DNA from 3 places in the Methylophilus sp. YYY-1 genome. Region 2 is predicted to be linked to each of the others. Evidence: predicted binding sites of a transcription regulator. Region 2 holds the regulator's gene; each other region holds the start of a gene.
What was found. The regulator sigma-54, encoded in region 2, starts transcription at its own class of promoters, with help from an activator protein. The targets are predictions, from matches to a motif close to TGGCACNNTTCCTGCT.
Positions count from the first base shown of each region.

Region 1: GOC95_RS12240 (circularly permuted type 2 ATP-grasp protein) is a predicted target of sigma-54. The motif match lies at 1,254-1,269, and genes of this name have one in related genera.
Region 3: msuE (FMN reductase) is a predicted target of sigma-54. The motif match lies at 1,488-1,503, and genes of this name have one in related genera.

Region 1 covers NZ_WOVG01000004.1:143,713-146,824, forward strand. The annotation lists gene GOC95_RS12230 (serine/threonine-protein kinase) at 1-91, opposite strand, end outside; gene GOC95_RS12235 (YicC/YloC family endoribonuclease) at 237-1,130, shown strand; gene GOC95_RS12240 (circularly permuted type 2 ATP-grasp protein) at 1,313-2,806, shown strand; gene GOC95_RS12245 (alpha-E domain-containing protein) at 2,800-3,112, shown strand, end outside.
Region 2 covers NZ_WOVG01000002.1:87,076-90,187, forward strand. The annotation lists gene tyrS (tyrosine--tRNA ligase) at 1-549, shown strand, start outside; gene GOC95_RS07015 (RNA polymerase factor sigma-54) at 595-2,139, opposite strand; gene lptB (LPS export ABC transporter ATP-binding protein) at 2,146-2,889, opposite strand; gene lptA (lipopolysaccharide transport periplasmic protein LptA) at 2,898-3,112, opposite strand, start outside.
Region 3 covers NZ_WOVG01000004.1:12,804-15,915, reverse strand. The annotation lists gene GOC95_RS11660 (SfnB family sulfur acquisition oxidoreductase) at 1-1,150, opposite strand, end outside; gene msuE (FMN reductase) at 1,580-2,155, shown strand; gene sfnG (dimethylsulfone monooxygenase SfnG) at 2,169-3,112, shown strand, end outside.

The DNA.
Region 1 (3,112 bases), on a different contig from region 2:
ACCCGCCCAGACTCAGCACCTTGGTAATGGTGTAGTCATGCAGCACAGTGCCTACCGGCAAGGCAAAATCGTATTTATGAGCGAGCTTCACTAGCGCTTTAACGTCACAATCATGGCTTTTATTAAGGGCATGGCATCAGCAGAGGCTGTGATTTCTTCTGCGCGCCGCCTTGTTTGTACCATTTTCGCATAACGATACCGCATTTGATACAATCAGTGAGTTTGCCAGGAGCCAGATGATGACGATAAAAAATTCCCCCGCTAGCCAACCGATGTTGAGCATGACCGGCTTTGCGGCCACTGAAAGCCGCTTTACTGGCGGGCTGCTGCTGATTGAGCTGCGTGCAGTCAACCACCGTTATCTTGAGCTCAATGTCAAAATCGATGACAACTTGCGCCAGTTTGAGGCGCAAGTACGTGAATTGCTGCAGTCCCGCCTGGGACGTGGCAAGGTGGAATGCCGCATCAATCTCAAAAGCGATGCCGCGGTGGCTAACCTGACGCTCAATCCTGAGATGGTCGGGCAGATCGCGCAAACCCTGGCGGCTTTACAGCAACATTTTCCGCAGGCGCAACCCGTCAATCTGGTTGAAGTGCTCAAGCTGCCCGGTGTTTGCCAAACGGAGAGCATCGATACCGAGGCCATGGCGCAGAGCCTGCTCAATGGCTTGTCGCAGGCCATTGATGAACTGATTGCCGCCCGCCAGCGCGAAGGTGAAAAACTCAAGCAAGTGCTGCTCGACCGTCTGCAAGGCGTCCGTGAGCAGATCAGTATCGTCAAACCACTGTTACCTGCCCTGATCAGCCAATATCAGGATAAACTGACCACCAAACTGCGTGAAGCCATGCAGGCAGAGGATGACCGCGTACGTCAGGAAATCGTGCTCTATGCCCAACGGATTGATGTCGATGAAGAGCTGGCGCGGCTCAATGCCCACATTGTTGAAATGGACCGCATCCTCACGGCTGGCGGCACCATGGGCAAAAAGCTGGACTTTTTGATGCAGGAAATGAACCGGGAAGCCAACACACTGGGCTCCAAATCGGTGGCGATTGAAACGACACAAGTCTCTATGCAACTGAAAGTGTTGATCGAACAGATGCGTGAACAGATTCAGAATATTGAATAAGCCCTATTTAACACATGGTTTGCACCAAAACCGTGATTCGAGAGTGCACCATTTAGGTGCGCTTTCTTTCTGAAACCCGCTCATATAAAACATAAACTCATGATTTAAATGGGTTTTACAGGCTGGCACACGGCTTGCTCTTGTTTAAATGAATTTTACAAGTAAGGCAAAGGTCCAGCACGATGACGCAAACGGCCAAACAGTTTTTTGATGAAATGCAGGGCTATGGGGGCAATGTAAGGGCGATTTACCAGGCCTATAACCGCTGGTTGGCGAATGTGCCTACCCAGCAACTGGCGGCCAAACGCGCAGAAGCAGAAGTCCTGTTCCGCCGCGTCGGCATCACGTTTAACGTGTATGGTGAAGAAGATGGTGCCGAGCGCCTGATTCCGTTTGATGTGATTCCACGCATGATTTCGGCCAGTGAATGGGCGCATTTGTCCAAAGGTGCCGTCCAGCGCGTACGCGCCCTCAATATGTTTCTGCATGATATTTATCATGATCAGGAAATCATCAAGGCCGGCATTGTCCCGCACAGCATCCTGACCAATTCGCAATACCGCCCGGAAATGGTGGGTGTGACTGTGCCTAACCAGGTGTATGCGCATGTGGCAGGGATAGACCTGGTCCGCACCAGCGAGTCGCAGTTTTACGTGCTTGAAGACAACCTACGTACCCCTTCCGGCGTGTCTTACATGCTCGAAGACCGCAAGATGATGATGCGGCTGTTCCCGGATTTGTTTAAAAAATACCCGATTGCCCCGGTGGAGCATTACCCCAGTGTACTGCTGAACAACCTGCGCTCGGTCGCCCAGACCGGCGTCACTGACCCGACCGTGGTATTGCTCTCACCTGGCGCTTACAACAGCGCTTACTTTGAACATGCCTTCCTCGCCCAGCAAATGGGCATAGAACTGGTGGAAGGCCAGGATTTGTTTGTCCGTAATAACGCCGTCTATATGCGCACCACGCAAGGCCCGCAAAGGGTGGACGTGATCTACCGCCGCATTGACGACGACTTCCTCGACCCTCTGGTGTTCAAGCCCGATTCCCTGTTGGGCGTGCCAGGTCTGCTCTCCGTTTACCGCAATGGTGGCGTCACATTGGCCAACGCTGTAGGCACCGGCGTGGCCGATGACAAGGCGACGTATATTTACGTGCCGGAGATGATCAAGTTCTACTTGGGTGAATCCCCCATCTTGCAGAACGTGCCTACGTATCAACTCAGCAAGGAAGATGATCTGGCCTATGTGCTGGATCATCTGCCCGAGCTGGTCGTCAAGGAAGTGCAGGGCTCAGGCGGCTACGGCATGCTGGTGGGCCCCACAGCCAGCAAGCAGGAAATTGAAGAATTCCGTTTACGCATCGTCTCCAAACCCGCTAACTACATCGCGCAGCCGACGCTGGCACTGTCAACCTGCCCGACGCTGGTCGACCAGGGCATTGCGCCGCGTCATGTGGATTTACGGCCATTTGTGCTGTCTGGCAAAACGGTCAGTGTGGTGCCGGGTGGCCTGTCGCGGGTAGCGCTCAAAGAAGGGTCACTGGTGGTGAACTCCTCGCAAGGGGGCGGCACCAAGGATACCTGGGTGCTGGAGCGGGACGATGTCAGTGCAGAAACCGTGCAGTCGCAAATGGCTGCCCAACAAGCAACGCAAGAGGCCGTCATATGTTAAGCCGTACCGCAGATCATTTATATTGGATGGCACGTTATATCGAGCGTGCTGAAAACGTGGCCCGTGTGCTGGACGTGACTTATAACATGTCGCTGTTGCCGTCAGACAGCAGCAACGAAGCGGAACTTTGGGATGCCGTGCTTGAAATTGCCGGGATCCGCGACATTTATGACAGCAATTACAAAGAGCTGTCGGCCGCCAACGTCATCAAGCATCTGGTCATGGATAGCCAGAACCCGTCCAGCATTTACAGCTCATTGCGTAGTGCGCGTGAAAACGCCCGTGCCGTGCGTGTGGCCATGACCA
Region 2 (3,112 bases):
TTGCTGGAAGGGTTGGATGGCGTCAATAAAATGTCTAAATCACTCGGTAACTACATTGGCATTAGCGAGGCGCCAGAGACTATTTTTGCCAAGATCATGTCGATTTCAGATGAACTGATGTGGCGCTATATTGATTTGCTGTCTTTTGCGACGCTGGAAACCATTGCCGAATGGAAGGCGCAAGTCGCCAGCGGTGAAAATCCCCGCAATATCAAGGTCGGCTTTGCCCAAGAAATTGTGGCGCGTTTCCATGGTCAAGCCGCGGCTGAAAAAGCCTTGCAGGACTTCCAGACCCGTGCCAAAGGCGGCATCCCGGATGACGTGCCCGAAGTTGAAGTGACCATTGAAGGCGAGAGCATCGGCATTAGCCAATTGTTGAAACAGGCGGGCCTGGTCGAAAGCACCAGTGAAGCCATGCGCGCAGTGCAGCAAGGCGGCGTCAAGCTCGACAGCGTCAAGGTGGATGATAAGAATCTGCCTTTGACAAAAGGTGTGACAGTGATCGCACAGGTGGGTAAACGTAAATTTGCCAAGATCACAATCAGGTGATTTGAGCTGAGAAACAAAAAAGGCCGCATCTGCGGCCTTTTTTGTTTAGAGCGTTTTGCGCAAGTTCGCGGGAGGAATATTCAGGGACTCGCGATATTTGGCTATGGTACGGCGGGCAACGACGATACCTTGTTGTGCCAGTGTGTCGGTGATCTGGTTGTCCGACAAAGGCTTTTTCGGGTTTTCTTCGGCCACCATTTGCTTGATCAAGGCGCGGATAGCGGTGGCAGAGCAGGAGCCGCCTGCATCTGTGGCCACCGAGCTGCCAAAGAAGTATTTGAGTTCATAGACGCCACGCGGTGTGAGCATATACTTATGTGTGGTGACGCGGGAAACTGTGCTTTCATGCAAGTCGAGTTCTTCGGCGATTTCACGAAGCACCAGTGGCCGCATGGCAATTTCACCATGTTCAAAGAAGTTGCGCTGGCGATCTACAATGGCTTGTGACACGCGCAAAATGGTCGAGAAGCGCTGCTGGATATTTTTAATCATCCACTTGGCTTCCTGCATCTGGCTTTGCAGGTATTGGCCTGAACTCTCGCGGTTGCGCTTGAGGATGTCCGCATACATCTGGTTGATGCGCAGTTTGGGGATCACGCCATCATTTAAAGAGGCGACCCAAATGCCCTTGATTTTTTTAACCACCACATCGTGCTGGATAAAGTGATCGTGACTAAAGCTGGAAAACTCGCTGCCGGGTCTGGGGTTTTGCTGGCGGATCAGGTGCTGCGCCGCCTTGAGTACCGCTTCATCGCAACCAAGCACCTTGCGCAGTTTGACAAAGTCTTTGTTGGCAAGCAGCGCCAGGTGGTCTTTGGCAATGGCAATGGCGGTTTGCAAGTGTGGCGTTTCTTGCGGCAAACGCGTCAGTTGCAAGAGCAGGCACTCGCGTAAATCGCGCGCACCTACGCCTACAGGGTCCAGATTCTGGATCAGCTTGAGGGCGGTTTCCAGTTCCAGCAGCTCGACCTCAAGTTCGAGTGGCAAGTGCTCCACAATCTCCTGCAGATCTTGCTCCAGATAGCCATCATCAGTGATGCTATCCAGTAGCAGTTTGACCAGGCTCATGTCACGTTGCGATAAATGTGCCAGTTGTATCTGATCAATCAGATGCTCGCGCAAACTGATGCTGGTGGTTTCCTGTCTGGAAAAGTCACTGTCTTCGTCTTCCTGATGATTGCGTCCGGCTTCGTCCCAGTTGCTGGTGCTGCCAAACTCTTCATAATCATCTTCAAACTCTGGCGGCGTGAATTCCTCGTTTAAATTGGGCAGGTCGCTCTCGCTCCCGCCCAGCTCATCGTGCAAGTCTTCACGCAGACTTTCTGCCGGTGCGGTGATCTCTTGCTGCGTTGCCATGTCAAACGAGCTGGCATCTGTCGGCTCAGCTTCTACAGTGGGGGGAGGCGGTGTGTTATCTTCAAACTCGCCTTCTTCACCGTCTGACATTTCCAGTAACGGGTTTTCCTGCAGGATGGTTTCCAGTTCCTGGTTCAGTTCCAGCGTGGAAAGTTGCAGCAAACGGATCGATTGCTGCAGCTGCGGCGTCAGCGCCAGATTTTGCGAAATACGTAATTGCAGGTTCTGTTTCATGACGGATTACAGCCTAAAATTCTTGCCCAGATACACTTCACGCACACCTTCATTCTGAATGATTTCATCGGGCGTGCCTGCTGCAAACACAGCGCCTTCATTGACAATATAAGCGCGGTCACAGATATCCAGCGTTTCGCGCACATTGTGGTCGGTGATTAAAATACCAATATTCTGACTGCTCAGGTAGCGGATGATTTTCTGGATTTCGATCACCGCAATCGGATCAATCCCGGCGAACGGTTCATCCAGCAAAATAAATTTAGGGTCAGTGGCCAGGCAGCGCGCAATTTCAACGCGTCGACGTTCGCCACCAGACAAGCTGACGGCCTGACTGTTGCGGATGTGCTGGATATGCAATTGATCCAGCAAGGATTCAAGCCTCGCCTCACGTTGCTCTTCCGTATAGGGACGGGTTTCAAGAATGGCGAGGATGTTGTCGGTTACGCTGAGCTTGCGGAAAATGGATGCTTCTTGGGGCAGATAAGCCAAGCCCATGCGCGCGCGCTCATGCATGGGCGCGCGGCTCACGTCGGCGCCATTCAGCGTAATGTTGCCTTCATCCAGCGCAACCAACCCGACAATCATGTAAAAGCTGGTGGTTTTGCCTGCCCCGTTGGGACCCAGCAAGCCGATCACTTCGCCACTGCGTAACTCAAGCGTCGTGTTTTTGACGACGGTACGGCCCTGATAGGTTTTTTTCAGGCGGTTAACCTGCAAATGGTTCTGATCTGCTGCCATGGTTTCCATCTTTATGCTTACTCTTTGCCTTGCTCACCAGTGTTTTCGGCAGGGGCAGGTTCGACCTTGAGTTGCAAGGAGCGATTCATCCGTAACCCCTGTTGAGAGGTTGGCTTGTTGTCAATGACAGGCGGTGTGGTTTTATTTTTAGGCTGTATGGTGGCCTTGACGCGGCTGCCAGCCGTCCCGTTCGGGTTGGCTTTGGTGCCGCCAATCACCTCGGCATACTCGG
Region 3 (3,112 bases), on a different contig from region 2:
GCAGGGTATGCGTACGTGCATTGCGCCAGTGGCGGTCCAGGTTGTATTCGCCCAGGGTTGAGCGTGTGCCGGCCAGTTCAAACAACTTGCTACCCGCCAGCAAGGCGGTTTCGGTACTCAGCACTTTGGCTTCAGCTACCGCAATCGAAGCTTCTGCCACGGTGTCCTCATTCGGGTTACGTTGTGCTTCGTCTATGTATTCACCGGCACGTGCCAACAAGGCCTCGGTGGCGTGGAGGCGAATTTGCAAGTCGCCGATGTCTTTGATGGTATGCGGGTCTTCATAGCCGTGTTCCAGATCGGTATCTATCCATGGCCGTGTGTAGTTGCGTACAAAGTGCAGGGTATCTTTAAACGCCGCGCGGGCGATGCCGGTATCGACTGCCGCCTGGATAATCTGTGCAATTGGCCCCATGGTGGTCGGGCGGTCAAACGCCAGATGGTGCGGCAAGACATATTCGCTAGGCACAAAAATATTTTCCAGGATGGTCGTCCCGCTGGCGGTGGTGCGTTGGCCAAAGCTGGACCAGTCATCAATAATGGTCAGGCCTTCTGCGCCAGCGGGTACAAATGCCACCACAGTATTGTCGTGCTCATCCTTGGCAACTACAGGCACCCAGTCCGCCAGCAAAGCGCCAGACGAATAGAATTTTTTGCCGTTTAAAAAGTAGCCGCTATTGGTGGGCGTGAGCTTGGTTTTCACGTCATTGACGCTCTTGGTGCCAATCTCGGAGAACGCATTGCCAAACCGCACCCCTTGCAGCACCAACTCAAAAAAGTATTTTTTCTGAAAGTCTGAGCCATCCAGGCGCAAGCCTTCCACCATATATAAATGATTCTGTGGAATCTGGCCGACACTGGGGTCTGCCTCGGCCACGGTGGCAATCACTTCTGCCAGGGTTTTGTTGGAGACGAAGGCACCGCCGTATTCTTTCGGCACGGTAATGCCCCACAAGCCACTGCTTGAAAACAGGTCTAGCTCTTTACGTGGCAGTCGGCGTTCCTGGTCGCGCAGGGCGGCTTCTTTGGCGATTTCGCTGGCAACCTGTTTGGCGACGGTCAGGGCTTCTGCGTCACTTTTAATCAAATGCGCCGCTTGTCGCGGCAGGTTTACAGGCAAATGTGCAATCTTATTTGCTTGTGCAGTCATAGTCAGTCCTTATTCAAAAAGAGATCAATAAAGGCATGGCGAGCAGGCACCATGCGTCTGCAGTCACTGTTGCATTTAGTGTGCCAATCAATAAAGCATTGAATTTAAAGGAAAATGTAAAAATCCATCTCTGCCTCCGCCTCTATAGAAACAGTTTGCTGCTGAATGGCTGCTGTAAAAGCAGCAGCCACTGGAGGGCGGGGCGGGAGCGGACTGCAGCGTGATCGCGCAAAACTGCTGCTTTTGCAGCAGTTGATCAGCAACTAGCGCTGGAATCTAGCACCATTTAAAAAGCAGGTTTTATATTAAGTCATTGAAAAATATAAACATTATTGCCTGGCATGGATGCTGCTAATACTACTGGCAAGCAAGGTCGTCTGCGAAGCATCGTAAGCAACGACCTCCGTCATTGTTATTTCAGGAGTCATGATGAGCCGTCCATTAAAAGTCACTGCCGTTTCCGGCAGCTATAAATTACCTTCCAGAACCGCTGCACTGGTGCAGGCGATCACACAGAAGTTGGGACAGCAAATCCCGATTGATCTGCACGTGGTGGAATTAAGCGAAATTGCGGGCAGCTTGGTCGCTTCCTACGATCCCAAAGCTTTGCCAATCAACGTACAGCAAGATATCCAGGCGATTGAAACCGCCGATTTACTGGTGGTGGCTACGCCTGTGTATCGCGCCTCTTATGGAGGGTTGTTCAAGCATTTGTTTGATCTGGTCAATCTCGAAGCATTGATTGATGTGCCCGTGCTGCTGGCAGCAACCGGCGGGACTGAGCGCCATGCCTTGATCATTGATCATGAGCTGCGTCCGTTGTTTAGCTTCTTCCAGGCAGTCACGTTGCCGATCGGCGTATATGCCGTTGAAGCGGATTTTGAAAATTATCAAATCAAGAGTGAGGCGGTGAAAGCGCGCGTAGCACTGGCTGTTGAGCGTGCCTTACCGCTCCTTAAACACCGTGAGCTGGCAGAAAACGCTTCAGTCTTGGTTAACGCCTAAACGGGAGCGCCTGATGAGCCAATCACCGATTCAATTTGCTTACTGGGTTTCCAACCTGAGTGGCGGCCAGGTCGTGAGCGAAATTGCCCAGCAAACTGGCTGGAGCACCGAGTACAACATTCAGCTTGCGCAAATCGCCGAGCGCGTTGGCTTTGACTATGCGCTGACCGCTACCCGCTTTTTGGGCGGCTACAAGGCGGATGGGCAACATGAGTCTGTCATTCTGACCTCGGCCCTGTTGCAGGCGACGCAGAAGCTCAAGGTGATTGCCGCGGTATTGCCCGGCGTCTGGCCCCCTGCGCTGTTGGCCAAGCTGGGCATTACCGCCGACCACCTTTCCGGTGGCCGCTGGGCGGTGAATGTGGTTAGTGGCTGGTTCAAGGACGAGTTTACCGCTTTGGGCGAGCCCTGGCTGGATCATGACGAGCGCTATCGCCGCTCTGAAGAGTTTATCCGCGTGCTCAAGGGCTTGTGGTCGGGCGAATCGTTGACCTTTAAAGGCGATTTTTACCGCATCAATCAATTGGCTTACCAGCCAACGCCGATTCAGCGGCCACATCCACCCATTTTCCAGGGCGGGAATTCGACCGCGGCCAGGCAGATGGCGGCCCGTGTGTCGGACTGGTATTTCATGAATGGCGGTTCACCTGAAGTGTTGAAAGCACAAATTGACGAGGTGTCGGCTGAAGCTGCGAAACATGGTCGCAAGCTCAAGTTTGCCGTGAATGCCTTTGTGATTGCGCGGGAGACCGAGGCCGAGGCGAAAGCCGTGCAGGAGGAGATTGTCCGCCTGGCCAACCCAGAAGCGCTGGAAGGCTTTGCCCAAGCCGTGAAGCAAGCGGGTTTGGCGACGCAGGACCAACTGGGCATGTGGGCAAATTCGCGCAAGCAGGATTTGGTGCAACCCAATGACGGCTTTAAAACCGGGCTCATCGGTACCCGCGAACAGATTGCCGA